Regions from separate parts of the Agrobacterium sp. rho-8.1 genome, predicted to be linked through region 3. Evidence: riboswitches for the same ligand, from Rfam matches in the RefSeq annotation. Region 3 holds a riboswitch; each other region holds the start of a gene.
The links. A riboswitch is a leader RNA that binds a small molecule or an ion and turns the genes downstream of it on or off. The one in region 3 is predicted to bind cobalamin.
Positions count from the first base shown of each region.

Region 1: another riboswitch for cobalamin. It lies ahead of RMR21_RS12795 (ABC transporter substrate-binding protein); the one in region 3 lies ahead of bluB (5,6-dimethylbenzimidazole synthase).
Region 2: another riboswitch for cobalamin. It lies ahead of RMR21_RS14060 (DUF1636 family protein); the one in region 3 lies ahead of bluB (5,6-dimethylbenzimidazole synthase).

Region 1 is NZ_CP192788.1:2,585,956-2,596,105, reverse strand. Features, by position in the region: gene RMR21_RS12815 (FadR/GntR family transcriptional regulator) at 1-182, shown strand, start outside; gene RMR21_RS12810 (amino acid permease) at 521-1,990, shown strand; gene RMR21_RS12805 (asparaginase domain-containing protein) at 1,987-2,949, shown strand; gene RMR21_RS12800 (glucose/quinate/shikimate family membrane-bound PQQ-dependent dehydrogenase) at 3,013-5,352, shown strand; cobalamin riboswitch at 5,506-5,734, shown strand; gene RMR21_RS12795 (ABC transporter substrate-binding protein) at 5,921-6,952, shown strand; gene RMR21_RS12790 (FecCD family ABC transporter permease) at 6,956-7,975, shown strand; gene RMR21_RS12785 (ABC transporter ATP-binding protein) at 7,972-8,766, shown strand; gene RMR21_RS12780 (hypothetical protein) at 8,982-9,293, shown strand; gene RMR21_RS12775 (NAD-dependent epimerase) at 9,324-10,150, opposite strand, start outside.
Region 2 is NZ_CP192788.1:2,877,335-2,887,484, forward strand. Features, by position in the region: gene RMR21_RS14025 (cobalt-precorrin-6A reductase) at 1-70, shown strand, start outside; gene RMR21_RS14030 (precorrin-3B C(17)-methyltransferase) at 37-798, opposite strand; gene RMR21_RS14035 (precorrin-2 C(20)-methyltransferase) at 795-1,577, opposite strand; gene RMR21_RS14040 (precorrin-8X methylmutase) at 1,574-2,206, opposite strand; gene cobG (precorrin-3B synthase) at 2,203-3,594, opposite strand; gene cobN (cobaltochelatase subunit CobN) at 3,591-6,941, opposite strand; gene cobW (cobalamin biosynthesis protein CobW) at 6,945-7,982, opposite strand; gene RMR21_RS14060 (DUF1636 family protein) at 7,976-8,401, opposite strand; cobalamin riboswitch at 8,519-8,727, opposite strand; gene cobO (cob(I)yrinic acid a,c-diamide adenosyltransferase) at 8,836-9,453, shown strand; gene RMR21_RS14070 (cobyric acid synthase) at 9,457-10,150, shown strand, end outside.
Region 3 is NZ_CP192788.1:1,495,414-1,505,563, forward strand. Features, by position in the region: gene RMR21_RS07520 (ABC transporter permease) at 1-37, opposite strand, end outside; gene dgcA (N-acetyl-D-Glu racemase DgcA) at 181-1,164, shown strand; gene RMR21_RS07530 (UDP-2,3-diacylglucosamine diphosphatase) at 1,181-2,011, opposite strand; gene RMR21_RS07535 (NADP-dependent malic enzyme) at 2,228-4,543, shown strand; gene RMR21_RS07540 (DUF2865 domain-containing protein) at 4,663-5,817, shown strand; gene bluB (5,6-dimethylbenzimidazole synthase) at 5,825-6,511, opposite strand; cobalamin riboswitch at 6,584-6,765, opposite strand; gene RMR21_RS07550 (hypothetical protein) at 6,858-7,049, shown strand; gene RMR21_RS07555 (phospholipase D family protein) at 7,138-8,655, shown strand; gene RMR21_RS07560 (carboxymuconolactone decarboxylase family protein) at 8,728-9,321, shown strand; gene RMR21_RS07565 (response regulator) at 9,340-10,150, opposite strand, start outside.

The DNA.
Region 1 (10,150 bases), 1.1 Mb from region 3:
AATCGGAGCTGTTGAATATCATGGCGCCGCGCCGCATCGCCTCCAATGTCGAGCACCGTTTGATTGCCGAAGCCATCGCCGCCGGGTCCGACGAGACCGCCCGAAGCGCCATGGATGCGCATCTGAGTGAGGTCAAGCAGATCGTCACGTCCATTCTGGGCGGCGAAAGAGCGCTGCGCTAGTCGTTGTTTTGAAGCGCCGATCCGTCCTTCCAGGCCATTTCAATAGAGATAATGCGTGTGTGCTCAGCGCGTTCGGTTGGTATCCTATTTTTCTTGTCGTCGCTGTCCGCTGTCGCATTTCGGTGGCCAGATCTCCGTCGCGGTTTCATGGCAATAGCGCTTGACGTCGCAAGTGATGGTCAGTATTTGGACCGGGAAATCTGTCTAACAGCATAACAGAAGCATATCGTTTATTTGGACTTTAACGCCAAGGCCGCCGACACCGTAAGGCTGGGATTTGCTGGCTGATTGATCGGAATGCGCGGCTGACTAAAGCTCTGAGGGAGGGGCGATTGTCAGTGAACCAGCCAAATCAGAACCATCACGACCGCGATACGCAGTTCAAAGAAGAGCTTGGATATCACAAGGCTCTCAAGCCTCGTCAGATTCAGATGATCGCCATTGGCGGCGCCATCGGAACCGGATTGTTTCTCGGTGCTGGCGGGCGCCTGGCCGCTGCCGGTCCTGCTCTGGTTTTCGTCTATGCCACTTGCGGCTTCTTCGCCTTTCTGGTGCTGCGCGCTTTGGGCGAGCTCATCATGCATCGTCCGTCCTCCGGCTCTTTCGTTTCCTACGCCCGCGAGTTTTATGGGGAGAAAATGGCCTTTGCGGTTGGCTGGATGTACTGGCTGAACTGGGCCATGACCTCTGTCGCAGACGTCACTGCCGTTGCCATCTATATGAACTTCTTCAAGCAATATGTGCCGTGGATGCAGGGTATCGACCAATGGGTCTTTGCGCTCGGCGCGCTCATCATCGTGCTGGCCATGAACATGCTGTCGGTCAAGGTGTTCGGTGAACTGGAATTCTGGTTCAGCCTCACCAAGGTTGTCGCGCTCGCAACATTCCTCATCGTCGGCGTCTACTTCGTCATTTTCGGCACACCGATCGAAGGGCATGTCACGGGCTTCAGCCTGATTACCGACAATGGCGGCTTCTTCCCCAACGGCATCCTGCCCGCCTTCATCATCATTCAAGGGGTGTTGTTTGCCTATGCCTCCATCGAATTGATCGGCACGACGGCGGGTGAAACCGAAGATCCGCGCAAGGTCATTCCCGGCGCGATCCGCACCGTGGTGTTCCGGTTGCTGGTGTTCTACGTCGGCTCGGTTCTGCTTTTGACGCTTCTTTTGCCCTATACGGCCTACAAGGCCGGCGAGAGCCCTTTCGTGACCTTCTTCGGCTCCATCGGCATCGAAGGTGCCGATATCATCATGAACCTCGTTGTGCTGACGGCGGTCTTGTCATCGCTTAATGCGGGGCTTTATTCGACGGGGCGCATCCTGCACTCGATGGCCGTTTCCGGCTCGGCACCTGCCGCTCTGGCCAAGATGAACAAAGCGGGTGTGCCCTATGGCGGCATTGCGGTAACCGCTGTCGTGACCGTCATCGGCGTCATTCTCAACGCCATCATACCGTCCGAGGCCTTTGAAATTGCTCTCAATCTTTCGGCTCTGGGCATTATTTGCGCCTGGGGTGTCATCGTGTTATGCCAACTCAAGCTGTGGCACCTGTCGCGGCGGGGAGAAATGAGCCGTCCTGATTTCAGAATGTTTGGCGCGCCTTACACCGGCATATTGACACTTGTCTTTCTTCTCGGCGTTCTGGTGCTGATGGCATTGGATTATCCTGCTGGCACGTTGACGGTCGGTTCGCTCGTCATCATTGCGCCAGCTCTCGTTGCGGGATGGTATGTGTTGCGAAATCGCATTCATGAACTGGCGAAAGCCGAAACGTCCAGGCAGACTGGACCTCGAGGCGATGCGTGAGCGCTGAGAATACGACAATGCAGGTGGCTGTGATTGCCACTGGCGGCACCATTGCCAGCACGCGCGATGACACCGGCGCGGCCAAGCCAGCGCTTTCTGGCGAGACGCTGGTTTCCGGCCTCACCATCGCCAATGTATTGGTCAAGCCCGTCGAGTTGATGGCGAAGGATTCGTCCAGCCTGACGCTGTCGGACATGCAGCATATCAGCGATGCGGTGGGCTTGGAGCTTGCCGATCCCGCCGTGTCCGGCGTCGTCATTCTTCATGGTACAGATGCCATGGAGGAAAGCGCACTTCTGGTTCATCTCCAGCACCATCTGACGAAACCCGTGATCTTTACCGGTGCGCAATTTACTGCTGATCACCCGCAGGCGGATGGGCCGGATAATCTGTCGTCCGCCATCCAAGCCTGCATTGATCCTTCCAACGTCGGAAAAGGCGTTCTGGTCTGCTTCGGCGGAAAGCTTCTGCCGGCATGGGGTCTCTACAAACGCTCGTCGGATGAGCGCGACGCGTTCGATCTGGCAAGCACATCCCTCTGTCCTCACAGCCTCGGCCTTTCGGCAAGCGTCAAGGATATCAGAGTGGACATCGTAGCAATCCATCCTGGCTGCGAAGCGACCCATATCGATGCCAGCCTCAAGGCTGGCGTCGATGGCATTGTTCTGGCGGCGCTGGGTTCGGGTAATGCCAATGTCCGTATTGTCGAAGCTGTTGGCCGATGCCGAGATGCTCGTGTGCCTGTGGTCGTTTCCAGCCGGGTGCCCACTGGCAGGCTTGTCGCCGGTTACGGCGGCGGCGGTGGAGGCCATGATTTGGGTGCGGCAGGCGCCATCCACGCGCAGACATTGCGGCCCGGACAGGCCAGAATTCTGCTTGCGGCGATGATTGCTGCGGCCAAAAACACCGGCGATATGCAAGCTGCTTTTGGCGATTTCGAAAAAGTGGCGAAATCGTGATTTTTTCGGGAACCTTTAAGGCCTGATCGTGTTTCCCGCGTGGGAGACCACCGGGGGCTTTTTATGGCAGTCACATCCACTGCAGTCGTCCTGACGCTCATTGGACTTGCAATTTTCGGTTTCGGTTCTCAGCTGGTTATGCTGGGCGGAAGCTTTTATTATGCATTGGCGGGTATCGCATTCGTGATCACTGCCGTTTTGTTGTTTCAACGAAACAAGCTGGCACTGCATTTTTATGCCGCCTTCGTCATCGCCACGTTGCTGTGGGCGCTTTGGGAAGTCGGCTTTGACTGGTGGCAGCTTGGACCGCGTGGCGGCTTCATCATCGTCATCGGCATGTGGCTGTTGATGCCTTGGATCAGAAAGCCATTGGGCTTTACCAGTCCAACCGGCATTACCTATGGCGCAAACGCTGTCCCATTGTTGACGGCCGTTCTGGTTTCGGTCGGTGCTGCTGCTTTTGCCATGACGCAGGATCCTCAGGACATGGAGGGGGCTCTTCCCACGGAGGTGGTAACGGCGTCGCCATCCTATGGAAACGCTGTTCCGGACAATGAGTGGTATCAATATGGCCGCACCTCTTATGGTCAGCGGTACTCGCCTTTGGCGCAGATCAACACCGACAATGTCAGCGGCCTGAAGGAAGCGTGGCGGTACCGGACGGGCGACGTGAAGCTGCCGGACGATGTGGGCGAAACAACCTATCAGGTGACTCCCTTAAAAGTGGGAAACTCGCTCTATCTCTGCACACCGCACAATTGGGCAATTGCCATCGACGCTGCCACAGGCAAGGAAAAGTGGAAGTACGATCCGAATGCGGGTCTCAATCCTGACCGTCAGCATCAGACATGCCGCGGTGTGACATATTATGCCGATCCTGCCGTGCAAGCCGGTGCGCCCTGCGCACAGCGCGTTTATCTGCCCACTTCTGACGCGCGTCTGATTGCCTTGGACGCGTCGACGGGTCTGGTGTGCAATTCGTTTGCACAGAACGGCACGCTGCAACTCGCATCCGGAATGGAGCACAATCCGGCTGGCTACTATTACTCGACATCCCCACCTGTCATCGTCGGCAACAAGATCATCATCGGCGGTGCGGTCAACGACAACTACTCCACGCAGGAACAGTCCGGCGTTATCAGAGCGTTTGACGTCAACACCGGGGCTTTGATCTGGAACTGGGACTCGGGAAATCCGACGCAGACGCAGCCTTTGCAGCCGGGCCAAACCTATACGACGAACTCGCCCAACAGCTGGTCGGTGTTCAGCGTCGATGAAGCGCTTGGTCTCGTTTACATTCCGCTCGGCAATCAGGTTCCCGATCAGTTGGGCATGGGCCGCAGCGAGAGCGTTGAGAAATACTCCTCGTCTATCGTCGCGCTGGATATCGACACGGGACAAGATCGTTGGGTGCGCCAGACGGTACATCACGACCTCTGGGACATGGACGTTCCAGCGCAGCCGGTCCTGCTCGACATCACAAAAAAAGACGGCCAGACTGTTCCGGCACTCGTCGGGCCGACCAAACAGGGTGATATCTACGTTCTCGACAGACGCAATGGTGAGCCGATCCTGGCCGTGACGGAAGAGAAGGCACCCGGCGGTGCCATTCCGGAAGATTTCAGCGCGCCGACACAGCCGACATCTGCTTTGTCCTTCAAGCCCGAGCCCTTGGTTGAAAAGAACATGTGGGGCGTCTCCATGTTCGACCAGCTGGCGTGCCGCATCAAGTTCCATCAGCTGAATTATGAAGGTCGCTACACGCCGCCGTCGGTGAATGGTTCTCTGATCTACCCTGGCAATTTCGGTACCTTCAACTGGGGTTCCGTGGCGGTCGACCCTGAGCGTCAGGTCATGTTTGGCATGCCGACCTATCTGGCCTTCACGTCGCAACTTGTGCCTCGCGCACAGATTCCGCCCAAGGGGCAGGATGAAAAAGGCAGCGAGCAGGGCCTCAACCGTAACGACGGAGCGCCTTACGGCGTGTTGATGGGACCGTTCCTCGGACCGCTCGGCGTGCCCTGCCAGGCGCCGCCCTGGGGTTATGTCGCGGGTGCTGATCTGCGCACCGGTGACGTTGCCTACAAGCACAAGAACGGTACCGTTTACGATATGACGCCGCTTCCACTGCCCTTTAAGGTTGGTGTTCCCGGCATCGGTGGACCGATGATTACCAAGGGTGGCGTGGCCTTCCTCGGTGCCGCCGTCGATAACTATCTGCGTGCTTACGATCTGACCTCCGGCAAACAGCTGTGGGAGGGACGTCTTCCAGCTGGTGGCCAAGCGACGCCGATGACCTATGCGATGGACAACGGCAAGCAATATGTCGTCATGGTCGCGGGCGGCCACGGTTCGGTGGGTACGAAACCCGGTGACTATGTCATTGCCTACACGCTGCCCTAAGCACAGCAGAGCGTTTCGCTATCAAGGCCGGGAAGAGATTCCCGGCCTTTCGCGTTATGATCGCTGGCGATGTGAAGCCTAGAGAAAATACCACCTTGTAATATAAAATGTAATAACATAACAAAAGAGATGCTTGACCACGTGGCCGCATTCCGTCTATCTGGTCGCGACGGTTTCGAGCGAGCAATCGTGAGGAATAATAGGGAATACGGTGAGGATTTCGGTCCGATGCCGTGGCTGCCCCCGCAACTGTGAGCGGATTGTCGAACCCATTGGCGCTTTTCTTAAAAAGCGTCATGCCACTGCGAAGCGATATCGCGGGAAGGTCGGGTGAAGACGCAAATCCGTGAGCCAGGAGACCTGCCGTCGTAAGTTCATTCCAATTCACGGGCGGGGATGCCCGGAGCAGGAGACGTCGTGATTGCATCGAGCGCTGCTCAGCGCCTATTCCATCTGCCATGTCCCGGTTTCAGAGAGTCCCAGTGTCGCGTCGTTGCGGACTGACTGTCTAAACATGTTCATACACGGCTGCCTTTGTGGCGCCCATGACGATCGGGGACTATCGAAAATGACATTCCATTTCAGACAGACGATGTGTGCTGCGGCATTGGCCGTTACGGCGTTCAGCACATGGTTGCCCGCTGTGCAAGCGGCTGAGACGAGCTATCCGCTGACGCTCAAGAATTGCGGTCGAGACGTGACGTTCACGCATGCGCCCGAGCGCACCGCATCTGTGGGCCAGAGCACCACGGAAATTCTTTATTTGCTCGGCCTTGCCGATAAGGTTGTCGGAACCGCGGTCTGGATCGGCCCCGTCCTGAAGGGTTACGAGGAGGCCAATGCCAAGATTGACCGTCTGGCGGATAATGATCCGAGCTTCGAGAGTGTTCTGGCCAAGAAACCCGATCTGGTGACGGCACAATTCCAGTGGCATATCGGCCCGGAAGGTGTGGTCGGTAAGCCCGAGCAATTCGAGGAACTGAAGATACCGGTCTACATATCACCTGCCGATTGCACGGGTAAGGATAATTCCAGCGGCGGTGATGGGGTTCGCCACTCCGTCTTCACCATGGACCTGATCTATCAGGAAGTGACCGATCTCGCCAAGATTTTCAATGTTCAGAACAAGGGCGAAAAGCTGGTGGCTGATCTGAAGGCCCGCGAAGAGGCGGCGCGCAAGAAGATGGCGTCCGTGGACGGCAAACTTTCCGCCGTCTTCTGGTTCTCCAGCGCAGAGTTGGATATCGACCCCTATGTCGCGGGCAAGAATGGTGCGCCCGGTTACATCATGTCGGCACTGGGCATCAAGAACGTCATCGAAAGCGACGAGGAGTGGCCGACGGTGGGTTGGGAAACCATCGCGAAGTCACAGCCGACGCTGATTGTCGCCGGCAAGATGGACCGCAAGCGATACCCGGCAGACGACATTGTCGTCAAACAGACATTCCTCAGAGAAGACCCGGTCGCAAGCCTCATGCCAGCGGTGAGGCAGGGCCATGTCGTCGTCATGGACGCCCAGGCCATGAACCCGACGATCCGCACCATCGAAGGCATCGAAGTTCTGGCCGACGCCGTCGTCCAGCTTGGACTGTCCAAGTAAGCCATGAGCGCTTGTTTCACCCTGACCCGCGCCGTCCTTTTGGCGATCGGGTTGTTAGCCCTGGCGCTCTGGCTCGGTGCCGCCGTTGGCGAGACATCCATTCCACTGGATGTCGTTGCCAAGACGGTGGCGAACCGTGTGTTCCATGCGGGCTATCCTCTCGATGCGATCGATGAAGGTATCATCTGGAACTACCGCCTCAGCCGGGCGGTGGTTGCTGCCTGTTGTGGTGCCGCCCTTGCGCTGTCTGGGGTGGTGCTTCAAGCGCTTTTGCGCAACCCGCTGGCCGACCCCTACATTCTCGGCATTTCTGCCGGTGCGTCTACCGGCGCAGTCGGGGTTGCCATTCTGGGTTTTGGTGCTGGTATGCTGACCATGCCACTCGGCGCATTTCTCGGCGCTCTGGTGGCGTTTGCGCTCGTCAGTCTCTTGGCGTTGCGAGCGGGCAGCGGTAACAGCGCCATTATTCTGGCGGGCGTTGCCGGTTCACAGCTTTTCAACGCCATCACCTCCTTCATCGTTACCAAGGCAGCCAATGCCGAACAGGCGCGCGGCATCATGTTCTGGCTGCTGGGCAACCTGTCTGGTGTCCGTTGGCCGGATGTCTGGCTGGCCCTGCCTGTCGCTCTGGGAGGTTTCGTTGTCTGTCTATGGTATGCCCGTGCGCTGGATGCCTTCACTTTCGGTTCCGAATCCGCTGCGTCCCTCGGCATACCGGTGCGCCGGGTCTATATCGTTCTGACAGGGGTCTGCGCTTTGATGACCGCCATTATGGTCAGCATCGTCGGTTCCATCGGTTTTATCGGCCTCGTCATACCTCACGCGGCGCGCATGATCGTCGGTATTCGACATGGTCGTCTGTTGCCGGCCGCCGCACTGACGGGTGCCGTGTTCATGATCGCTGCCGATATCGTCTCGCGCACCATCATTACAGGGCAGGTGCTGCCCATCGGCGTCATCACGGCACTGTTCGGGGCACCGGCCTTCGCGCTCATTCTCAGCCAGCGACGGAGATCGGTATGACGCTTCGTGCACACGATCTATGCTGGTCTGCGGGCGGTGTTGAAATCGTCAAGAATGTCAGTCTCGAGATCAGGCCGGGCGAATTTCTTGGTATCGTTGGTCCGAACGGCTCCGGCAAAACCAGCCTCATGTCGCTTCTCTGCGGAATCAGGAAAGCGAGATCCGGTCAAGTCACGCTCGATGGAAAGGCCATGCAGAGCCTGAACCGCCGGGATGTTGCGCGCTCCATTGCGCTTGTTGAACAGCAGGCAGAGACGCAGGAACGGATCAATGCTCGCCAAGCCGTCGAGCTTGGTCGTACCCCGCACAAGGGCGCACTGTCTCCATGGTCCTCGCAGGACGATGCCATCGTGGATCAGGCCCTGCTGGATGTGGATGCCCAGCATCTTGCCGAGCGCCTATGGCACACTTTGTCGGGTGGCGAGCGGCAGAGGCTGCACATTGCCCGTGCTCTGGCGCAAAAGCCTGATATTCTGCTTCTCGATGAGCCGACCAATCATCTTGATATCGGCCATCAAATTGCGCTTCTCCATCTTGTTCGCAAGCAGCGACTGACCGTCGCTGCGGCCCTGCATGACCTGAACCATGCTGCCATGTTCTGCGACCGGGTGGCCGTCATGAAAAACGGACATCTGGTGGCTCTCGGCAAGCCATCGACTATCTTCACAGCCGATCTGATCAGCGACGTCTTTGGCGTGGAGGTGGATGTGGAGCGCGGGGAGGGCGGGATCTGCCACATCCGTTACCGGCTTCCGGTTGATGAGAACCAATCCGTACTCAAAGGCATGTGATGCGGTTGTCGCTGCGAATACGTGGCATCAAAAGCGTGGTATGAGCTTATCGGCGCGGCGCGTGTTCGATTTCGGATGCGCGTCCCTTGAATTGGCCGAGCGGCCTCCCACATCTGGGTCAACCCGCTGGTCCGGGCCCCTCTGGTGAAAGTCTCGGCGCTTTTACGATGTCGGACCTTTTCCGATGTCTTCGCCGAGTGTGCAGAGGTTTTCGCATGATTTCCGATATTGCCGCGTGGTTCATCACGCTTTTCGTTCTCAATCCGATTCAGGCTGACGTGCAGGAGCGTATGCAAGGCGTCAACGCGTCGGCGCAGTCCATTCAGCAATCCCAGCAATGTATATCTGCGCAGGGACCAAAGCTGCTCCAGCGCGCCGGTGAAGACCCGTCCTGGGCCATCGCGACTGTGGCTGGCTATACGCTCGGTTGGACCTCACCGGTGCAGTTGCTGGATGCAAGTGATCCGAATTGCGCAGAACTCACCCGTCTGTTGCAGGCCGGTGAGGGCGAAGAAGCCAATAGCTGATACTGAGAGAATATCCGGCGGCCCGAGAGATCAGGCTTTGCCGGACTGCCAGTTGCGGTACCATTCCACAAAAGCGGCAACGCCGGTTTCGATCGTGATATCAGGTGCGTAGCCGGTCAGAGCGCGCAACAGGTCGGGCGATGCGAAGGTGCGAGGCACATCGCCTTGCTGCATGGGCAGCATGTTGCGAATGGCTTTTTGCCCGAGAACGTCCTCGACCGTCTCGACGAAGCGCATCAATTCCACCGGCTGACCGCCGCCAATATTGACGACCCGGAACGGTGCGTGTTTCGACAATGTATCGATCACACCTTCGTCCGTGACGCGGTTGTCTTCCGATGGCGGGATATGGCTGAGCCTTACGATGCCTTCGACCAGATCATCGATATAGGTAAAGTCACGGCTCATCTTGCCTTCGCCGTAGATGTCGATCGGCTGGCCCTTCAACATCGCGTCCACGAATTTGAACAAGGCCATGTCCGGGCGGCCCCAGGGTCCGTAGACCGTGAAGAAGCGGAACGCCGTCGTCGGTACCTTGTGAAGATGTGCGTAGCTGTGCGCCATCAGTTCCATGGACTTCTTGGTGGCTGCATAGATCGTCATCGGCTCGTCGGCCTTGTCGCTTTCCGCGAAAGGGACTTTTTCGTTCGAACCATAGATGGATGATGTCGATGCCAAGAGCAGATGCTTGGGTTGCAGCGTCTTTGCCAGCTCCAAAATGTTCCACGAGCCGATCAGGTTGGAATTGACATAGTCCTTGGGGCAATCGATGCTGTAGCGAACACCGGCCTGCGCGGCCAGATGGATGATGACTTCCGGTTCTGCCAGGTCTGCTGCACGGTTCAGCGCATCGACAT
Region 2 (10,150 bases), 1.4 Mb from region 3:
GCCAACTATAGACGCCGCGCTGGCCGCCATCCACCATCAGCTTTCCCTTTTGGAAGAGCGCGGCGAATAGACGATCGGCATCTGTCCGTCGCGTTCGATCAACCGTGTTTCCACCGAACCGACAATGACGCAAGTCGCCATATCCGCCATATCGCTGACCGCATCAGCAAGCGGCACAACACGCATACGCTCATCTGACCGCCCGGCAGCACGTCCGAATATAACCGGCACAGAGCCAGGAAGATGAGCGCGCAGCACATCGAACGCCGTTGCCAGCTGGTGGGGTCGCGCCTTGCTGACGGGATTATAGAACGCCATCACGAAACCGGCGTCAGCCGCCGCAATCAACCGCTTCTCGATCAGCGACCATGGTTTGAGATTGTCCGAAAGCGAAATGGCGCAGAAATCATGCCCCAGCGGCGCACCGGCGCGCGCGGCAACCGCCAGCATGGCCGTGACGCCAGGAACGACGCGAAAATCGATGTCGCGCCATTCCGCAGGGCCAGCTTCAATTGCCTCACACACCGCCGCCGCCATGGCGAAAACACCGGGATCGCCACCCGACACCACACAAACCTTGCCGCCGGCCGCTGCAATCGTCAGCGCAGCCTCAGCGCGGGAGATTTCCTCGCGATTGTCGGATGCATGGCGGCGTTGATGCGGCGCAAGCGAGAGGCGATCGAGATAGGGAATGTAGCCAAAAAAGTCTTCCGCCTCACGCACGGCATCCAGCGCTTCCGGCGTAATTTGCCCAAGATTACCGGGACCAAGCCCAACGACGGTGAGACGTCCGCTCATAAGGTCTCTCCACCCACCGGCCTGTCTTTCCAGCCCGGAACCAGCACCAGCGAGAAATATGGCGCGGGCGAACCATCATGCTCAACAAGCCGCATCGCGTGACCGTTTGCCATCGTGCCACGCTCCACATAAAGCGCGCTTTCGAGCTTGCCCGCCTTTTCCAGCGCGCGGCGAATTTTCGGCAGGTTGCGCCCGACCTTCATGATCACGGCACCATCCGTGCCGGACAAACGCTCGGTCAGCCTGTCTTCGCCGAGCGTACCGGGTAGGACACTCAAGATGTCATCACCCTGCACCAGCGGCAAACCGGCCATGGACCAGCAGCCGGACATGGCGGTAATCCCTGCCACGACCTCTGCCGGATAGGACGGTGCAAGCCGCAAATGCAGGTGCATGTAGGAACCGTAAAACAGCGGATCGCCCTCGGACAACACCGCAACATTGCGCCCGGCATCTAAGTGCACGGCAATATCTCTGGCAGACTGATCGAAAAATCCGGCAATCGCGCCGCGATAGTCATCGCCGTTTTTGTCGCTCTCCACCGTCACCGGATAGACCAGCGGCATTTCCAGCGTACCGGAGCGGATGAAGCTTTCGACAATGCCGCGTCCATTGCCTTTGCTGCCCTTCTTGCAGAAGAAAGCGACGACATCGGCGTTCTCGATGGCGCGCACCGCCTTCAGCGTCAAAAGTTCGGGGTCACCCGGTCCGGTACCGACACCGATCAGCTTTCCCTTCAATACCTTATGGGGTGCGGGATCAAACAGTGCAGCACTCATAGTCCGGGCCTCGCCACGGCATTCACCGCCGCTGCCGTCATCGCAGAACCGCCAAGGCGACCGTTGACGATGGCGTAGGGAATGCGCAGAGGGCTTTCCGCCAGCGCGTCTTTCGATTCCATCGCACCCACGAAACCGACCGGCATACCGATGATGGCGGCGGGACGCGGCGCACCACGCTCCAGCATTTCCAGGAGGTAAAACAAAGCTGTCGGCGCGTTCCCGATAGCGACCACCGCGCCATCCAATTTATCGCCCCAAAGATCAAGGGCTGCAGCAGAACGGGTATTGCCGATTGCCTTTGCCAGTTCCGGTGTTTGTGGATAGCGTAGCGTGCAAATCACTTCATTTCGGGCGGGTAGACGCGCCCGTGTCACGCCATGGGCCACCATTTCGGCGTCACATAAAACAGGCTTGCCCGCCTCGAGCGCACCGCGCGCAGCAGACACGAAATCCGGTGAAAACCGAAAATGCTGTGCGGCCTCGACAAGCCCACAGGCGTGGATCATGCGGATGGCAATCTCGGCCTGGTCGGGCGTGAAGGCAGACAGATCCGCCTCTTCCCGCACCATCGCGAAGGAGCGCTCGTAGATCGCGTTACCATCGCGAATATAGTCGTATTCAGTCATCGATCATCCTGTCGGAGCGCCGCAACGATCGTTTGCCTGCCAAGACGGGCAAGCAGGGCGCGGGCATTTTCTCCGGGCTTATGTTCTTTTTCATATAGTCGAGCAAGTCGCGAAAATGCGGCCTTCTGCTCTACGAGTGGCAAAACTACGTCTGGAATGTCACTAGCGCGGCCTGAATAGGTGAATGCCAGGCCTTCAACGCTGCCTGAAAAGGCAAGAAGCGCAGACGTCGGGTGGGCGCAACCCTTCCCGCATCCGGAAAGATGGAGCGTGAGAGACCCATCCAGCAAGCCGGCAATCTCGATGACGGCGTCTTCTGCCAGCGCCCGCGTGGCGATGAAGGCTGAAGCACAAGCCGGTTTCCCGGCACAGGCGGCAATTGCCGAACGTGGATCATCGGCAGTGGTGACGAAACCTGCGTCGTCGGCTCGGGCAAGGAGAGCTTGGCAGGCATCCTCTGTGCCGATGAAAAACAGTCCGTGTGCCGGACCAAACCTGATGAGTTTTATGCCAAGATCAGATGCTTGGCGGCAGAGAGCGGCAAGTGCTTCTGCTGATATCTGCCCAAAGGCTGGTGCCAGTGCTGCGGCGAAGCGGTTGTTTGTCAGTGGCGATATTGAAGGACGATGGATGTAGTCTACCAAGCGCATCAAACCAGACGGAGATGAAACCCGTGCCGGTGCCACATCGACAGCACGCTCAAGCAACCGCTCTCCACAAATCCGTCGAACCGTCTCAATCTCAAGATCACGCCCCCGCGCATCCGGTCCCCGTTCCGCCAGACAGGAAAGCAGCTCGATAACAACATCAACTGCATCATCCGCCCGCAGCAGACCGGCCTTCAAACCCTTGTCTTGCGCGCCACCCAGCATCAAAAGCCAGAAAATGCCATCATCAGGCCTGACCGCCTTCAGCCTGATATCTGCGAGCAGTTCACCCATCTGCACATGCCCGCCGCCATCAATGATCACGGACATTTTCGCCGCCAGACGATCATCAAGACCAAGCGTCGCAGCCGTTTCAGATATCCGGCTCACAATGTCGCGCGTATCGGCAACTGCCGTCTCATCCATGCCCGCAAGCGGCGACGTTTCCACCGCCAACCCTTGCCGCAGCGGCAGGCCAAGCCCCAGAACATCGACCTCCAGCGCCACAGCACTTCCCTCCGTCAGGCCGCGAAACTGCAAACCGCCGCGTGCAGTAATATCGACCAACCCATTGCCGTGGCGAGTGGCGAGAGCGCACAGGCTCCCCAAATCCGTAGGCGAAATCGCACTCGCAAACGCCACACGAGACAGCAATCCATCCCCAGTCTGCATGGGCGCAGACAAAGCAGGGCACACGCCACGGCGCTTAAAAGGTTGGACGTCCACAGGGCGGGCGCTCATGCCTTTACCCTCGCCTGTTTCGGTGCGATCAGCATTTCCAGTTCGGCGTCCACCGCATTGCGGCGACTGTGCCAAAGGCCGCGACGACGAGCGGAGAGAAACCGTTGCGCCATCACCTCCGCTGCCTGCGGGTTTTCCCGCAAAATGAAGTCGCGCACCTCTTCATCGCCGAAATAGGCATCGTAGAGCGCTTCTATCAGGGACGATGACACCGCATGGGTCGTCTCGGCAAAACCGATGAGACGATCGACCGTCTCGGCAAATTCAGAGGCACCACGCGGCCCATGCCGCATCTGCCCGGCAATGAAGCGTGGATTAATGGCACGGGCGCGCACCACACGCGTAATGGCCTGGGCAATGGAGCGAGCCCTAGGCCGTGCCGGATCGGTCGTATCCAGCGCCACCACATCCGCCGATTGGCCAAGCGCTGCCTTGGCTGCTGCAAAACCGCCGATGAAGGCAACGTCCGAGGATCCATCCAGCAGGTCACGCCCCGGATCATCTCCTGTATGAACCAGCAGGTCGGCTTTCTCTACCTGTGCGGCAAAACCGACGTCAGTGAACACGCCAAGACCATCCGCCCCGCCAAAGGCATGGCTTGCGGCATCGAGATAGATTTGGCCAAGCTCTTCCCGATCATCCCAACGGCCATTGGCCAGCTTTTCTTCGATGCCCGCACCATAAGTGCCGGGCGCGGAGCCAAAGATCCGCGCGGGAATATGGCCGAGACCGGCGGCCTCTTCTCCCAAGGGATTATCGCCAGGCGATTCCTCGCGCCGTGCAATCGCCCTTGCCGCAGCGTCGAGCAAAGCGATCAGCGCCGGAAACATATCGCGGAACAGGCCGGAAATGCGAAATGTCACATCCACGCGGGGACGTCCCAGCACGGCCGGAGGCAACACTTCGATGCCAGTGACGCGACCCGTAGCCTGATCGTAGATCGGCCGCGCACCCATCAGATGCAGCGCGTGGCCCACATCTTCGCCGCCATTGCGCAGGGATGCCGAGCCCCAGAGATCGAACACGATATGCTTAGGCCAATCACCATGGCTTTGCAGATGATGCCGCAGCACCTCTTCGCCCGCCATCCGGCCAAGCTCGAAAGCGGTTGGGGTCGGCATGGTGCGCGGGTCGGCAGCGTAGAGATTGCGGCCTGTCGGCAGCACATCCAGTCGTCCGCGCGCCGGCGCGCCGGAAGGGCCGGGCGTGATGTGCTGCCCATCTAGCGCTGCCAGCAACGCCGCTTTTTCTGCCTTGGCACTGTCTCGCCTGAGGACATCAGGCTCATCATCCACACAGCGGCCAAACACATGCTGGCCATCCTTGATGGCGAAATCTTTGAGGTCGCAGAGAAACGCATCGATCCGCGACAAAGCCGTATCGGCATCGTCCTGCGTGCCGACACCGGCATCTCCGGCAAGCCCGGTTTCTTGAGCCTTTTCGACAATCAGTTTCGCCAGCCTGTCACGGCGGCGGCGGTCCAGCCCATCGGCCTGCGCATATTCATCGACAAGCTGTTCCAGCGCCATCTGTTCGCTCGTAAGCCCGGCATTCACCAGCACTGGCGGAATATGGCCGATGGTCACCGCAGCAATACGACGCTTGGCGACCGCGGCTTCGCCGGGATTTGAAACGATAAACGGATAGATCACCGGCAGCGCACCAGTGACGATTTCCGGGAAGCAGGCTTGCGAGAGAGCCACCGTCTTGCCCGGCAACCATTCCAGCGTGCCATGCGCGCCGACATGGATGATCGCATGCGCATCGAGGCTATGGCGCATCCATGCGCCGAAAGCGACAAGCGCATGCCGGGGTGGCAGGGCAGGGTCGTGATAATCCACCCGCCGGTCTTCGGTGCGGCCACGATCCGGTGCCAACGCAACCGTTACGGAACCGAACCGAGCCGCACGAAAGTGAAATGTGTCGTTAGCGACGGCATCGTCCTTGTCCGCATCACCCCAGGTATCATCCAGTGCCTGATTAGCGGCTTGCGGCAAGGCATGACGAGACGTCGAATATTCAGCAAGTCCGAAACTGGCTGACCCGCGCTCGACGCAATCAAGCAATGCCCGTGCCGTGTCAGGAATATTGTCCACCGCATAACCGGCTTCGCGCAGATCGTGCAAAATCTCCAGCACGCTTTGCGGCACGTCGAGGCCGACAGCGTAACCTGTGCGTCCCGGTGCCGCACCGGGATAATCCGGCATCAGAATGACAATTCGCCGCTGCGATGCTGCAGTCTCTTTCAGCCGCAGAAACGCGGAGATACGATCCGCAACCTGTTCGACGCGATCCGGCTCGGAGCAATGAACGAGGCCGCGTCCGCCTTGCGGGTCAGGCTGCTTGAAAGAAATGGCACCGGCCAGAATCCGGCCATCCAGTTCCGGCAGCACCACATGCATGGCAAGATCGGATGGGTTGAGACCGCGCATGCTTTCTGCCCAGCCATCCCACCGCGTGGTGGCCATGATGACCTGAAACGTCGCCACACCCAGCCGGTCGAACAGGCTATGGCCGTCTCCATCGGCGTGGCTGGCGAAAGCCGTCGCCGCAATCATCGCCGCCGGTTTCAGTGGCGCGAGTGTTTCCTCCAGAAACCGGATCGCTTCCGCATCCTTCAGACCGCCGACGAAGACTGGAAGTGGCGCGAAGCGACGCTTGCGCAACGTGCCATAGAGCGCGTCGATGGGAGCGACATCAGCGGCCATCAGCATGGAACGATAGAACAGGATCGGCAGCAGGAGCGCGTCGTCTGAAAACCCGTTTAGCGCTTCGGATAGATCGACAACGCCCTCGTCGGGTCGGTAGAAACCGGATTTCGGCAGGGGTTCTGCTTCGATATCTGGCCAGGCATCACCTCGCGCAAAAGCTGCAAGTCCTTTCGCCACACGGCCCATATTCTCCGGCCCGCCCTGCCGAAAGAAAGACAGGATTTTGGACTGGGTCGGCAGGTCGACCGTTGACGCAGCTTCCAGTTTCTCGTCGCGCTCGCTGCATTCGCCCGGCAGAAGCACCAGCTTGATGCCGCGTCGTCGCGCCATTCTGGACAACTCATCGACGCCATAACGCCAGCGGTCGGCACCGCCAAGAATCCGGATAAGGATCAGCTTTGCATGTTCCGCAGTCTTTTCGATCCACAGATCAACCGACATGGGGTGCCGCAGTTCGAAAAGATTTGCGGACACGAATGAAACAGAACCATCCGTGCTCCGCTGCCACCCACGCTCCAGGCCGCCCAGATCGCTCGCCGAAAAGGACATCACCACCACATCAACCTCGCCTTGGTCGAGATCAACCGGCTCTATCAGATCGTCCAGAGACGAAGATGTGGTGGCGAGGATGTGCATGGATCAGGCAGCCAGCATCCGCTCGATTTTTGCGCGGTCGAGACCCTTTTCACCGATCACTACGAGACGGCTGCGACGCACCTCACCGGCGGCCCAGGGACGGTCGAAATAATGATTGACGCGTGAGCCGACCGCCTGCACCTGCAACCGCATCGGCTTGGCCGATACGTCCACGAAACCCTTGATGCGCAACACGTTTTCAGAGGCCGCTGTTTCGGAAATGCGCGCGGCCAGCGCATCGGCATCCGTTACCGCGTCCAGCTCCACGACGAAGCTGTCGAACTCGTCATGATCATGATCTTCTTCATCGTCGTGATGGGTGTGGCGATTTTCGATATGCTCTTCCACCGCAAGGCCAAGACCGATCAGCACGGCCGGATCGATTACGCCATTGGCGGCCACGATGATCTTGGCGGCCTTGGGAAGATGCGCGTTGATATGCGCCTTCGCCCGCTCCAACCCTGCGGCATCGAGCAGATCGCCCTTGGTCAGGACGATCAGATCGGCGCAGGCAATCTGGTCCTCAAACACCTCTTCGACAGGATCGTCGTGATCCAGCGCTTCGTCATTCTGGCGCTGAGCAGCGAGTGCTTCCAGATCATGCGATACCATGCCGTCTGCCAAGGCGGCACCATCGGCCACGGCCACGACCGCATCAACCGTCACCCGGCTTTTGATCGCTGGCCACTGGAAAGCCTGCACCAGCGGTTTAGGCAGCGCGAGGCCTGACGTTTCGATCAGAATATGCTCGACGCGTGGCTCGCGGCTCAGGATCTGCTCGATGGCGGGCTGAAAATCATCCGCTACCGTGCAGCAGATGCAGCCATTGGCCAGCTCCACGATGTTTTCTTCCGGGCAGCTTTCAATGCCGCAACCCTTGAGGATTTCACCATCAATACCGACATCGCCGAATTCATTGACGATGATGGCGAGACGCTTGCCATCGAGCTTTTCCAGAAGGCCACGCAGCAAGGTGGTTTTTCCAGCGCCCAGAAAGCCGGTGATAATGGTGCAGGGAACGCGGTTGAGCGTGGTCATGATGTCTCCTCGGTAAAATGCAAAGGGGGAATGCGGGCAACAAGGCCGCGCTTCAAACTATCGGGCCGCCCGCGCCATGGCATCAAGCCATCACTTGCCTGAGATAGAAGCCGCGCGCCAACCACCAGATCGGCCGCATCGTCTTCACCGAGCGATCCGAACATATAGGACCAGCCATCGGCGCTACGCATCGCGGCACTCAGGCCGCGCTTGCAATTGGCAAGGCAATTGACGCTGCGGATATCGACACCCTCTGACCGCCCCAGATCAATGGCCGCCTGCGCAAGTGTTGCGCCGGGACGCGGGTCAGCATTCGGATCCGCTTCGGACCGGCAGCTACGGCACACGTAAACAACGACGCCGGGCGCGGTGTCGCGATCTGCTTTGTCATTCACGCTGGGCGATGTCGATCTGATATCCAAGAGTATAATTTCCGCGCCTTCAACATGGTCCTGGGGTGCGGATATCGAAAAACAGCATGCGACGACACGCACAGCCATTGTTCAAACAACCGACTGACCAGAGCACCCCGCCCGGCAGACGTTTTTCCTGAAACGGCAGGTCTCCTGGCTCGCGGCTTGAACGCCTTTGCGCCGCCTTCCCGGACTTTTGATGTCCAGTGGCTTTCCGGCGCGGGCTCACCGCTTACAGTTGCGGGGGCAGCCACGGATTGGTTCGCATTGCAAACTGAACCGTGTTCCCTCTTAGCTTTTCCCGTTGCCGGAAAAAGACCGTCAGACCCTAACCCTTAGGCCCTACGATGCTTGAGTGTCAATGCCAGGCATCATTGCTCACGCATGCGTTTTGGCTATAGTCGCCGCTTCGAAAAGCAAGATACCCGGAAGGATGAACCGCCATGACCCGTGACATCAGCGACAGCGAAGCCGAACGTCATCGGACCAAAATGGTCAATCGCAAGGTGGTGCAGGACGCTGAAGTCTCGGAGAAGACCATCGAAAAAGGCCTGCTGATGATCAACACCGGCGCCGGGAAGGGCAAGTCCACCGCCGCTTTCGGGCTGGCGCTTCGCATGCTCGGCACCGGCAGACGTGTCGGCATCGTCCAGTTCATCAAGGGCGCATGGTCAACCGGCGAGCAGGGCGCTTTGGCCCTGTTCGGAGATCGCGTCGCATGGCGGACCATGGGCGAAGGTTTCACGTGGGACACTCAGGATCTGAAACGCGACGTCGCTGCCGCATCTAAGGCCTGGGAGGAAGCCAAGGTTCTGATGGCTGATGAGACCATCGGTCTTGTGGTGCTGGATGAACTGAATATCGCGCTGCGTTACGATTATTTGCCGCTGGAGGAGGTCGTGGAGACCCTGAAGAACCGTCGCCCCGGTCTGCACGTCATCGTCACCGGTCGCAACGCCAAACAGCTGCTCATCGATACCGCCGATATGGTCACGGAAATGACGCTGGTGAAACATCACTTCAAGGCGGGCGTCAAAGCGCAATCCGGCATAGAGTTCTAATTCATGGCAGCGCGCGTCTTGATGTTTCAGGGAACCGGCTCGGATGTCGGCAAGTCGCTTATGGTGGCGGGTCTGGCCCGCGCATTCGTGCGTCGCGGCCTGTCCGTCATGCCTTTCAAACCGCAAAACATGTCCAACAATGCCGCCGTGACCGCCGATGGCGGTGAAATCGGTCGAGCGCAGGCCTTGCAGGCGCGTGCCGCAGGCGTTCCGCTTTCCGTCCACATGAACCCGGTGCTGCTGAAGCCACAGAGCGAAACCGGCGCGCAGATTGTGGTGCAGGGCAAGGTCATCGGCAATGCCAAAGCGGCGGATTATCAGCATATGAAAGCGGGGCTGATGCCGCAGGTGCTGGAGAGTTTCGAGCATCTGAAATCACAAGCCGACCTCGTTCTGGTCGAGGGTGCGGGCAGCGCATCGGAGGTTAATCTTCGCGCCAATGACATCGCCAATATGGGCTTTGCCCGCGCAGCCAATGTTCCGGTAATCCTGATCGGCGATATAGACCGGGGCGGCGTCATTGCCAGCCTTGTCGGCACAAAAACGGTTCTGGAACCGGACGACGCAGCGATGATCATGGGCTTCATCGTCAACCGCTTCAGAGGCGATCCGACCCTGTTCGATGAGGGCATGCGTCTCATCGCTGACAAAACCGGCTGGAATCCGATTGGCCTTCTGCCGCATTTTGCCGATGCCA
Region 3 (10,150 bases):
CGGGTTGCGCCTGTTGTTGTGTCTGAAGTTCTTGCATCTTGCTCCAAGCGAATGCAGCTTCTTAAAGATTCTGTAACGATTCATATCGACTGCCGGATCAGCAAGCCACTGCCCTGCGGATGAAAACGGGTGATTTTTCGTCTGTTTACAGGTTTATTCATCACCTCTAAGGCAATTTCCATGCGTCGTTACCTTGAAGCCACAGCAGAGACATTCCCGATTGCCGGAAGTTTCACCATATCGCGCGGCAGCCGAACCGAGATTCATGTCGTGCGCTGCACAATTCATGACGGTGACGCCAAGGGTGTCGGTGAATGTGTGCCTTACGCTCGTTACGGGGAAACCATCGAGGGTGTAATGGCAGATATCCGTGCAGTCGCTGATGCCATGGCAAACGGTCTGGACAGGTACGCATTACAAGACATGATGAAACCGGGTGCGGCGCGCAATGCCGTGGACTGCGCTCTGTGGGACCTAGAGGCAAAGCTTTCGGGTAAAAGCGTCGCAGGGACGATATTGCGTGGAGCCACACGCCCAATCGTGACCGCCTATACGATTTCGCTCGGTGACGCAGACACCATGGCCGCGAAAGCTGCCGAAAACGCACATCGCCCCCTGCTGAAGATCAAGACGGGAACCGAAGACGACGAGGCTCGCCTCCGCGCCGTGCGCGCCGCAGCGCCAAAGGCAACGATCATCATCGACGCCAACGAGGGATGGAGGGACGACAATCTCGAACATCACCTCGCCATCGCGGCAGAACTGGGCATCGCGTTGATCGAGCAGCCGCTGCCCGCCGGCAAGGACCATATGCTCTCACGCATATCGAGGCCCGTTCCGATCTGCGCAGATGAAAGCGTACATCTCACAGCCGATCTGGCATCGCTCCGCGACCGTTACGACGCCATCAACATCAAGCTCGACAAGACCGGTGGCCTGACCGAAGCACTGATCATGAAGCGCGAGGCGGAGCGGCTTGGCTATACCATCATGGTGGGCTGTATGCTCGGTACATCGCTCGGCATGGCGCCCGCTGTGTTGCTGGCGCAGGACACGGCCTTTGCCGATCTCGATGGCCCATTGCTTCTGGCGCGCGATCACGTCCCCGGATTGGTCTACTACGAATCGATTGTCCATCCCCCAGAGCCGCAACTCTGGGGCTGACGGAAACCAGCCTGCTCTAAGCTGCGTATTTGCCGATGAGCTTGGGAAAAGCGACCGGCTCCAGTTCGCCAACCCTGTGCTCTTCGGTCTGTTCATCAGACTTCATCCACGTAATGAGTTCAAACGTGCCATCCATCGTCTCGACGACAGCTGTGCAGCTTTCCACCCAGTCGCCCGTGTTGATGTAGCGGATACCGTCTATATCCTCCATCACCGCATGGTGAATGTGTCCGCAAATGACGCCGTCCACATTGTTGCGGCGTGCTTCATCCGCCACCACGCGCTGGAACTCGCCGATGAAATTGACGGCATGTTTCACCTGAAGCTTCGCCCAGGCTGAGAACGACCAGTAAGGAAGGCCGATACGGCGACGAACTGCTGCCAGCAGAACGTTGATGGCAATCGCAGCATCGTATGCCCAGTCACCCAGATAAGCCAGAAGGCGGGCGTTACGGACCACCATGTCGAACTCGTCGCCGTGAATGACCAGGTATTTCTTACCATCGGCGGCCTCATGGATCATCCGCTCGGCAACCTCGATACCACCGAAATGGGTGCCCGGAAATTCGCGAAGGAATTCGTCGTGATTACCGGGAATATAGACAATGCGCGTTCCCTTTCGGGCCTTGCGCAGAAGCTTCTGGACCACATCGTTACAGCCTTGCGGCCAGTACCAGTTACGGCGCAGGCGCCAGCCATCAATGATGTCGCCGACGAGTATAATGGTCTCGGCTTCATGATGCCGCAGGAAATCCAGCAGGAAATCCGTCTTGGCGGCTTTCGACCCAAGATGCACGTCGGAAATGAAGAGTGTTCTGAACTGTCTGGTTTCGCTTTGCCCGGCCATGGAACTGTTCCCCCTGTACTCGGCAATCTTCATCAATGGAAAAACAGACTCGTGTTTCAGCAAGATGACAACGCAGCCATTCAGCACGCGAAACCGGCGTTTGAGCATAAGCGAAAGTGCTGACTTTGCTTGAAGCAGGTAAAATAAACGGCTGTACGCACAAGCTGATTGTTGTATGCAAAGGCCTCGAAGAAACTTGAAATAAGCGGTGACAGAATGAGTTCTCAGGAAACGGGCAACACGAAAAATACCAACGCCAACGCGGATCTGGAAGAACAGGCGCTTTTCTATCACCGCTATCCGCGTCCCGGAAAACTGGAAATCCAGGCGTCCAAACCGCTCGGCAACCAACGCGATCTGGCGCTTGCCTATTCCCCCGGTGTTGCTGCCCCTTGTCTTGCCATTCACGAAAATCCTGAAATGGCTGCCGAATATACCGCGCGCGCCAATCTCGTCGCCGTCATTTCCAATGGCACCGCAGTTTTAGGCCTCGGCAATATCGGCCCTCTCGCCTCCAAGCCAGTCATGGAAGGCAAAGCGGTTCTGTTCAAGAAATTTGCAGGCATCGACGTCTTCGATATCGAAATCGACGCCCCCGGCATCACTGACATGGTCTCGACCATTTCGGCACTGGAGCCGACCTTTGGCGGTATCAACCTTGAAGACATCAAGGCACCCGAATGTTTCGAAGTGGAGCGTCAGCTTCGCAAAAAAATGAACATCCCGGTATTTCACGACGACCAGCACGGTACCGCTATCATCGTGGCGGCAGCCGTGACCAACGCACTGGAACTGGCGGGAAAAACCATCGGCGATGTCAAAATCGTTGCATCCGGTGCGGGTGCGGCGGCCCTTGCCTGCCTCAATCTGTTGGTCGTGCTGGGCGCAAAACGCGAAAACATCTGGGTTCACGACATCGAGGGGCTCGTCTACGAAGGACGAAACACGTTGATGGACGAGTGGAAAGAGGTCTACGCGCAAAAGACCGACAAGCGCGTTCTCAACGAAACCATTGATGGCGCCGACGTTTTCCTCGGCCTTTCTGCAGCAGGCGTCTTGAAGCCCGAGCTTCTGGCCCGCATGGCGGAAAAGCCGCTCATTCTGGCACTGGCCAATCCCAACCCGGAAATCATGCCGGAACTGGCCCGCACCGCGCGCCCGGACGCCATGATCTGCACCGGCCGCTCGGATTTCCCGAACCAGGTCAATAACGTTCTCTGCTTCCCCTACATCTTCAGGGGTGCACTGGATTGCGGCGCGACAACCATCAACGAAGAAATGAAGATGGCAGCCGTTCACGCGATTGCGGAACTGGCACGCGAGGAAGTCTCGGAAGTCGCAGCGAAAGCCTATAGCGACGAGACACCGATCTTCGGTCCCAACTACCTCATTCCTTCGCCGTTCGACCCTCGCCTCATCCTGCGCATTGCGCCTGCGGTTGCGCGTGCCGCTGCCGCAAGCGGTGTGGCTGCGCGACCCATCACGGATTTCGACGCCTACCTCGACCAGCTCAACCGTTTCGTCTGGCGCTCGGGCTTCATCATGAAACCCATTTTCAACCTGGCGAAGACGGCAGAAAAGAAGCGCATCATCTTTGCTGAAGGCGAAGACGAACGTGTGCTGCGCGCCGCCCAGGTTTTGTTGGAGGAAGGCACAGGGGTACCGATTCTCATCGGTCGTCCGCAGATCATCGAAACACGCCTCAAGCGCTTCGGTCTTCGCATTCGCCCGCACGCGGATTTTGCCGTGGTCAACCCTGAAGACGATCCGCGCTACCGCGAGTATGTCGATGACTACTTTGCTCTGGTCGGTCGCGCCGGCATCAACCCGGAAGCGGCGCGTACCATCGTTCGCACAAACAGCACCGTCATCGGTGCTCTCTCGGTCAAGCGTGGTGAAGCAGATGCACTGATCTGTGGTCTGGAAGGCCGCTTCGACCGCCATCTGCGCGACGTCAACCAGATCATCGGCAAGCGCGAGGGCGCACACACATTCGGCGGTCTCAGCTTGCTCATTACCCAGCAGGGTGCAATCTTCCTCACGGACACCTTCGTCAATTACGACCCAACGTCGGAAGACATCGCGGAGCTGGCAATCCTGGCTTCCAAGGAAATCAAGCGTTTCGGGATAACGCCGAAGATTGCTCTCGTCAGCCACTCGAATTTCGGCTCGCGTGATTCGGAAAGCGCCCGCAAGATGCGCCGCGCGCTTCAACTGGTGCGTGACACCGCGCCGGAACTGGAAATCGATGGCGAAATGCAGGGCGGCTCGGCGCTGTCGGAAATTCTGCGTAAGCGGGCCATGCCCAATAGTGCTCTGTCGGGGGAAGCGAACCTGCTGGTCTTCCCGAACCTGGATTCGGCCAACATCACCCTCGGCGTCGTACGCACCATGACGGAGGGCCTGCATGTCGGCCCTATCCTGTTGGGTTCAGCCATGCCCGTCCACATTTTGTCACCAACGGTGACATCGCGCGGCGTGGTCAACATGGCGGCCCTTGCAACAGTTCAGGCTTCACACCCTTCGGTGTAAGTCCGGGTTAACGCAATTTTGAACTGGCTGTTGCCGCTTTGCGGCACAGCCTTATGTTATCCTGAACGCATACTCATCCCGCGCATTCTGCACGGGATGATCAACAGGATATGGCGTGCATGATTGCGCGCCGGAAACGGACAGACCCATTGATTCCGCGCAGAGGCCGACTGATCGGCGCACTTGTAACGGTTCTGTTCGCTGCACCCGTATCGGTGCAGGCTAATGATATATGCAATGACTTGCGCGCCCAGCTGAACCAACCAACGCGCATCATGGGCAACACCGCGGAAGTGCGCCGTTATGCGAGCGCGCTGGCCCAGCAGAACATCATCATCCGCCGGATCAGGAACGATATGCGCGGCTATGGCTGCTCCTCCGGCAGCGTGATTGTCTATGGAAATCCGAACGCGCAGCTATGCGGCGAAATCGGCGATGCGCTGGCGCAGGCTGAAGCTGAACGCGCCATGATTGCAGAAGACCGCGATCGTATGCTGGCCGCGCAGCAGGCAGACAACGCCCAGAATAGCCGCGAAAACATCATGGCCGCTCTCTATGAAAATGGCTGCTTCGATGAGCAGCCCCCGTCCATCGCCTCGACCGACCCTTCGCAAGACCCCGATATGCGTCACTCCGGAGATCCGTTCAGCCAACCCGATGATTCGGATTACGCCCCCTCGCCGGACATGCCCATGCAAGGTGGCCTGAGAACGCTCTGTGTGCGAACCTGTGACGGCGCGTTCTTCCCGATTTCATCAGATGCGACGCCACTGGATTTCCGCGATCAGGCGGCACAGTGTCAGCGCATGTGCCCAGGCACGCAGACGGAATTGTTCTACCACGCGCTGGAAGGCCAGGAGAGCTCGGACATGGTTTCGGCAAAGACCGGCCAGCCCTATGCGTCCATGCCGACGGCTTTCGCCTACCGCAACAACCCCAGTTCAAGCCGCGCACCGTCCTGCAGCTGCAATATGGCGGCCTATCAGGACCAGATGAAAAAGCAGGATGAACAGGCGAAAGCCCCGCAATCCACCGCCTTGCAGAATGGCTCCAGCAGCATCACCACCATCACGTCACCGAAGAGTGACGCCACGACCAAACCAGCGGACAGCAAGCCAGACGTCAAAGTTGAGGCTGTACCCGTGCCTGAGCGGGATTATGACCCGTCAAAGAACAAGGTTCGCATGGTCGGTCCACAATTCCTGCCCGAGGAGCAAAGCCGCATCGACCTGAAAAATCCCGCACTGGAGGGTGCGCAGCCTCAGCAGCAATAGGACCCCTTCACGTCGCGCCCCAGCGATCTCGAAACACCAGTTCGTCCAGCGGCAGACGCTGACGCCAGCCTTTCACCGCCAGTTCCGGCTCGCCATAGAGCGTCTCGACATGACCGACGCACAGCCATGCGACGATTTCGATGTGCGGCGGTATATCGAGGATACCGCGGATATCATCGTCGTGGAAGATACTGACCCATCCCACACCAACGCCCTCAGCGCGCGCCGCCAGCCATAGGTTCTGGACGGCGCAAACGGTAGAATACACATCCATGCGCGGATTATGTGTGCGACCCAGAACGACATCCCCTCCACGCGTCGGATCGCAGGTCACGCAGATCGACAGCGGCGCCTTGCGTATACCTTCCAGCTTCAGGTTGCGGTAAAGCGCCCGCTGCTCCTGCCCGAACATTTCAGAAGCTTCTGCATTGGCACGCGAAAAGGCCTCCCACGCGCGTTGCTTCACCTTCCCATCTGTGACCAGCGTGAAATTCCATGGCTGCATGAACCCGACTGACGGCGCGGCATGTGCAGCTTTCAACAAATTGCCGATCAATTCGTCCGATAGAGGGTTCGGTAGAAACTGGTCACGCACATCGCGTCGCGTTTCGATGGCGCGGTAGACGGCTTGCTTGTCGGCATCGGAAAATTCCTGAGCTGGCGCCAGCGCGTGTTCGAACTCGTCGTGTGGCATCGTCTATCCCCAACAATGCAGCGCGGGCCGTGGCGCGGCCCAGCACATCAAAACCTGCCGCCGTCCATGCGGTTCGGTCTATCGCATCAGGCCGGTCTTCTGACTTGGGTTCAACCGCATGTCACCGCCTTCCCGATCATCTCAGTGGCGTATGGTCACACGCGTCCACCTTACAGCGTTGGGCACGTCACGGATTTTCACCGCATTCCCGATTCTCCTGCCCAAAGGCAAGCACCTGATTGGTGGGTTATGGCTGGCGTAACCCACCAATGCAATCCTCATTTCAAAGCGTGACAGGAACCCAGATACCGCCCGTGCATTCTAGCCTTCATACGATGGAGGAAACATGATGAATGACGACACGCAACTGCGCGAGAAAATCGGCCAGGATCTCGACACGCTCCACCGAAACGAGAGTCCCAAATCCATTTTCGAAATCGCAAATGATTACCTGCTGGGAAATCCGGCCCTGAAACGCCTGACCGTCGAGGACATCATCAAGGAAGAAGCCGACAAGCGCGGCATTGAAATCCATTGATTTCAGCAGATATAATAGGCATGCAATTGATGCGGGTGTCCCTATCGCCGTGTACGTAACCATCGCAATCTGTATCCTAGTTGTCGTGATGATCGTGGCTGGAATGGCACTCGCGTCGCGCCACCGCGACAAAATCATCATCAAGATCGCATCCACGGCATTGCCGGCGGAAGATGACGCAACACCGCTCGACCGTCATTGGAAGGACATCAGACGCGGACGCGACGAGCCCAATGCCCTTTCACTCGTGCAGTCCAATCTTGGTGCCTTCGCGGCCCGCGTCGGATCCGCACGTGCGGCTGGCCGAAGCCTCGATCTCATGTATTATATGTGGAACGCGGATCTTACCGGCCAGTTGATGATGCGCGAGGTCATAACAGCTGCTGATCGCGGCGTGCGTGTGCGCCTGCTTCTGGATGATCTGGGCGTCTCCATCCCGGACCGCGCTTTTCATGCGATCGATAGCCACCCCAACATCGAACTGCGTCTGTTCAACCCCACCAAAGCGCGGGAGAACGTGTTCCGCCGTGGGCTGGAAATGGTCCTGCGGTTTCGCAGCGTCAACCGGAGAATGCACAACAAGGCCTGGATTGCAGATGGCAGGGTTCTGATCGTCGGCGGTCGCAACATCGGGGACGCCTATTTCGATGCAGCGGAACAGGCAAACTTCAGGGATTTCGATGTCATAGCCCATGGCGATTGTCTGGTGCAGGCTGAAGAAATATTCGATGACTACTGGAACAGCGCCGTCGCGGTGCCGGTCAGGTCGCTGCTCGCACGGCGCCCGAATAGACTTTCCAAACTCCGTCGAAGGATGGATGCGCTGGCGGCTGGAAGTGCTGCACGGCCCTATCTAGAACGGGTAGAAAGCCAGCACTATTCCGACAACTTCCTCAATTCCGATAAGCTGCATTGGGTGGAAACCGTGCAAGTCGTTGCCGATCCGCCAGAGAAAGCGGCCGGCAAGCGCCGTCATGGCCATAACTACCTGATGGAAACCCTGCTGCCCGTCATGGACGAGACGACGAACAAGCTGCGGATCACGTCTCCTTACTTCATTCCCGGCTTGAAGGGCGTCGAAACTCTGTCTCGCCTCTCAGCAAATGGCGTTTCGGTTTGCGTCTTGACGAACTCGCTCGCCGCAACGGATGTCGCGGCTGTCCACGCCGGATATTCGCGCTACAGACGCCCGCTCCTTCTCAACGGCATCAAAATCCATGAGCTGCGCGCGCTTGCCGACCAGAACTCGTCATTTTCGCTTCGCGGTTCCGGCCAGGCCAGCCTGCACACCAAAGCGTTCACGCGTGATGGCGAGATTGGTTTTATCGGCTCCCTCAACTTCGACCCACGCTCGATGTCGCTGAACACCGAGATGGGCGTATTGTTCACCTCACCCCGGTTGGTCGAGGAAATGGACGCGATCTTCAGCGATGAGATCCGTCAGGAAATGAGCTTTGAATTGACGCTCAACCAACGTCGCAACGTCATCTGGAATGGCGTCGTCAGAGGCAAGCCGCAACATTATGCCAGTGAGCCCTATGCAAGCCTGAGCCGCCGGACCATGGCAATGATCATGGGCCTGTTGCCGCTAGAATCGCAGCTGTAACAAAAAACATCAACTGAAAATGATCCAATCGGGCGCTCGCGCATTTTAGAGAGAGTTAAAATTCAGGAGACTTTGATGTTCATCGCGCCGCCAGAGCCGAAAACCAGCCGAAAGATCGCAGAGATGTATGAAAATGCCAGAGATACCTACGGCTATTTGCCGAACATGTATCAGGCGTTCGGACATCGTCCCGAGGTCATGGAAAGCTGGAGCGCGCTTCTGGTCAGCCTGCGCGGCAATATCGAGCCGAGACGCTACGAACTGGTGACACTGGCTGCTGCCCGGGAACTAAGATCATCCTACTGTATGCTGGCCCACGGCGCCGTTCTGGCGCGGGAAGGTGTATCCGAGAGCCAGCTGGAAGCAATCATCGATGGTGGAGACGACGCACCCCTTGATGAACAGGAACGTGCCATCATGATTTTTGCGACCAAGGTGGTACGCGATGCAACGTCGATCACCCAAGACGATATCGATACGCTGAAAACACACGCACTGACTGACGCCGAAATATTTGACATCGTCGCAGCAGCGGCGGCGCGCTGCTTCTTCTCGAAGACGCTCGATGCACTGGGAACGTCGCCAGACCAAGCCTATGTCGACAGGCTTGGGCCGCAACTCTCCGAAAAACTCGCCATGGGTAGACCGATAGAGCAGGAAGCCTAAGCACCCGCTCCTAGTCGATCAGGCGGCAGCTTTTGCATTCAGCGTTCTCGCGGACTTGATTTGCACGAGCGTATCCAGGTTCTGGTTCACGCGGCAATAAAACTCTTCATCGATGAACGGACGCAACATGAAGTCGTTTCCGCCAGCCTTCAGAAAACGCGCGGAAAGAAGTCTGTTCGTAGACGAGGAGACGCCGATAATACGCAACTCATGTGAGCCGCGCATGGTGCGAATACGGCGCGTGAGTTCGAAACCGTCGATGTCGGGCATGTTGTAATCCGTGACGACCAGACCGATGTCGGGATTGTTCTTGAGAATTTCCAGCGCCTTCGCACCGCTCTCGGCGAGGCTGACACGGAAATTGTAACGCTTCAGACGGCTGGAAAGAAGAGCGCGCGCTGTCGGGCTGTCGTCGACGATCAGAACGTGATGGCGATGGTTGGTGAGGAACCGGCAAACCGACTCCGTCAGCATATCTACCGCAAAGACATTGTCCTTCAGGATGTAGTCGACAACTTCCTTGGTGATCAGTTTTTCACGCGTATCTTCATGAAAGGTGCTGGTAAAGACGATTGTCGGGATCGAGAGATCCACAAGATACTCCAGCGCTTCTCCGTTTTCCGCACCGGGAAGATTGATGTTGGAGATGGAAAGGGTGACTTCCTCAGAAGACCGCTCGTAGCACTCCTGCAATTCTTCGAAGTTACGGCAAACCTCGACGCTCAATCCAAGTAATTCCTTGAGGCGTGCGCCAATCATCTGGGTAAAGACGTTGGAATCCTCAGCAAGCAATATTCGTGTGTCGTGAAATGGCACGCCAGCATACTGC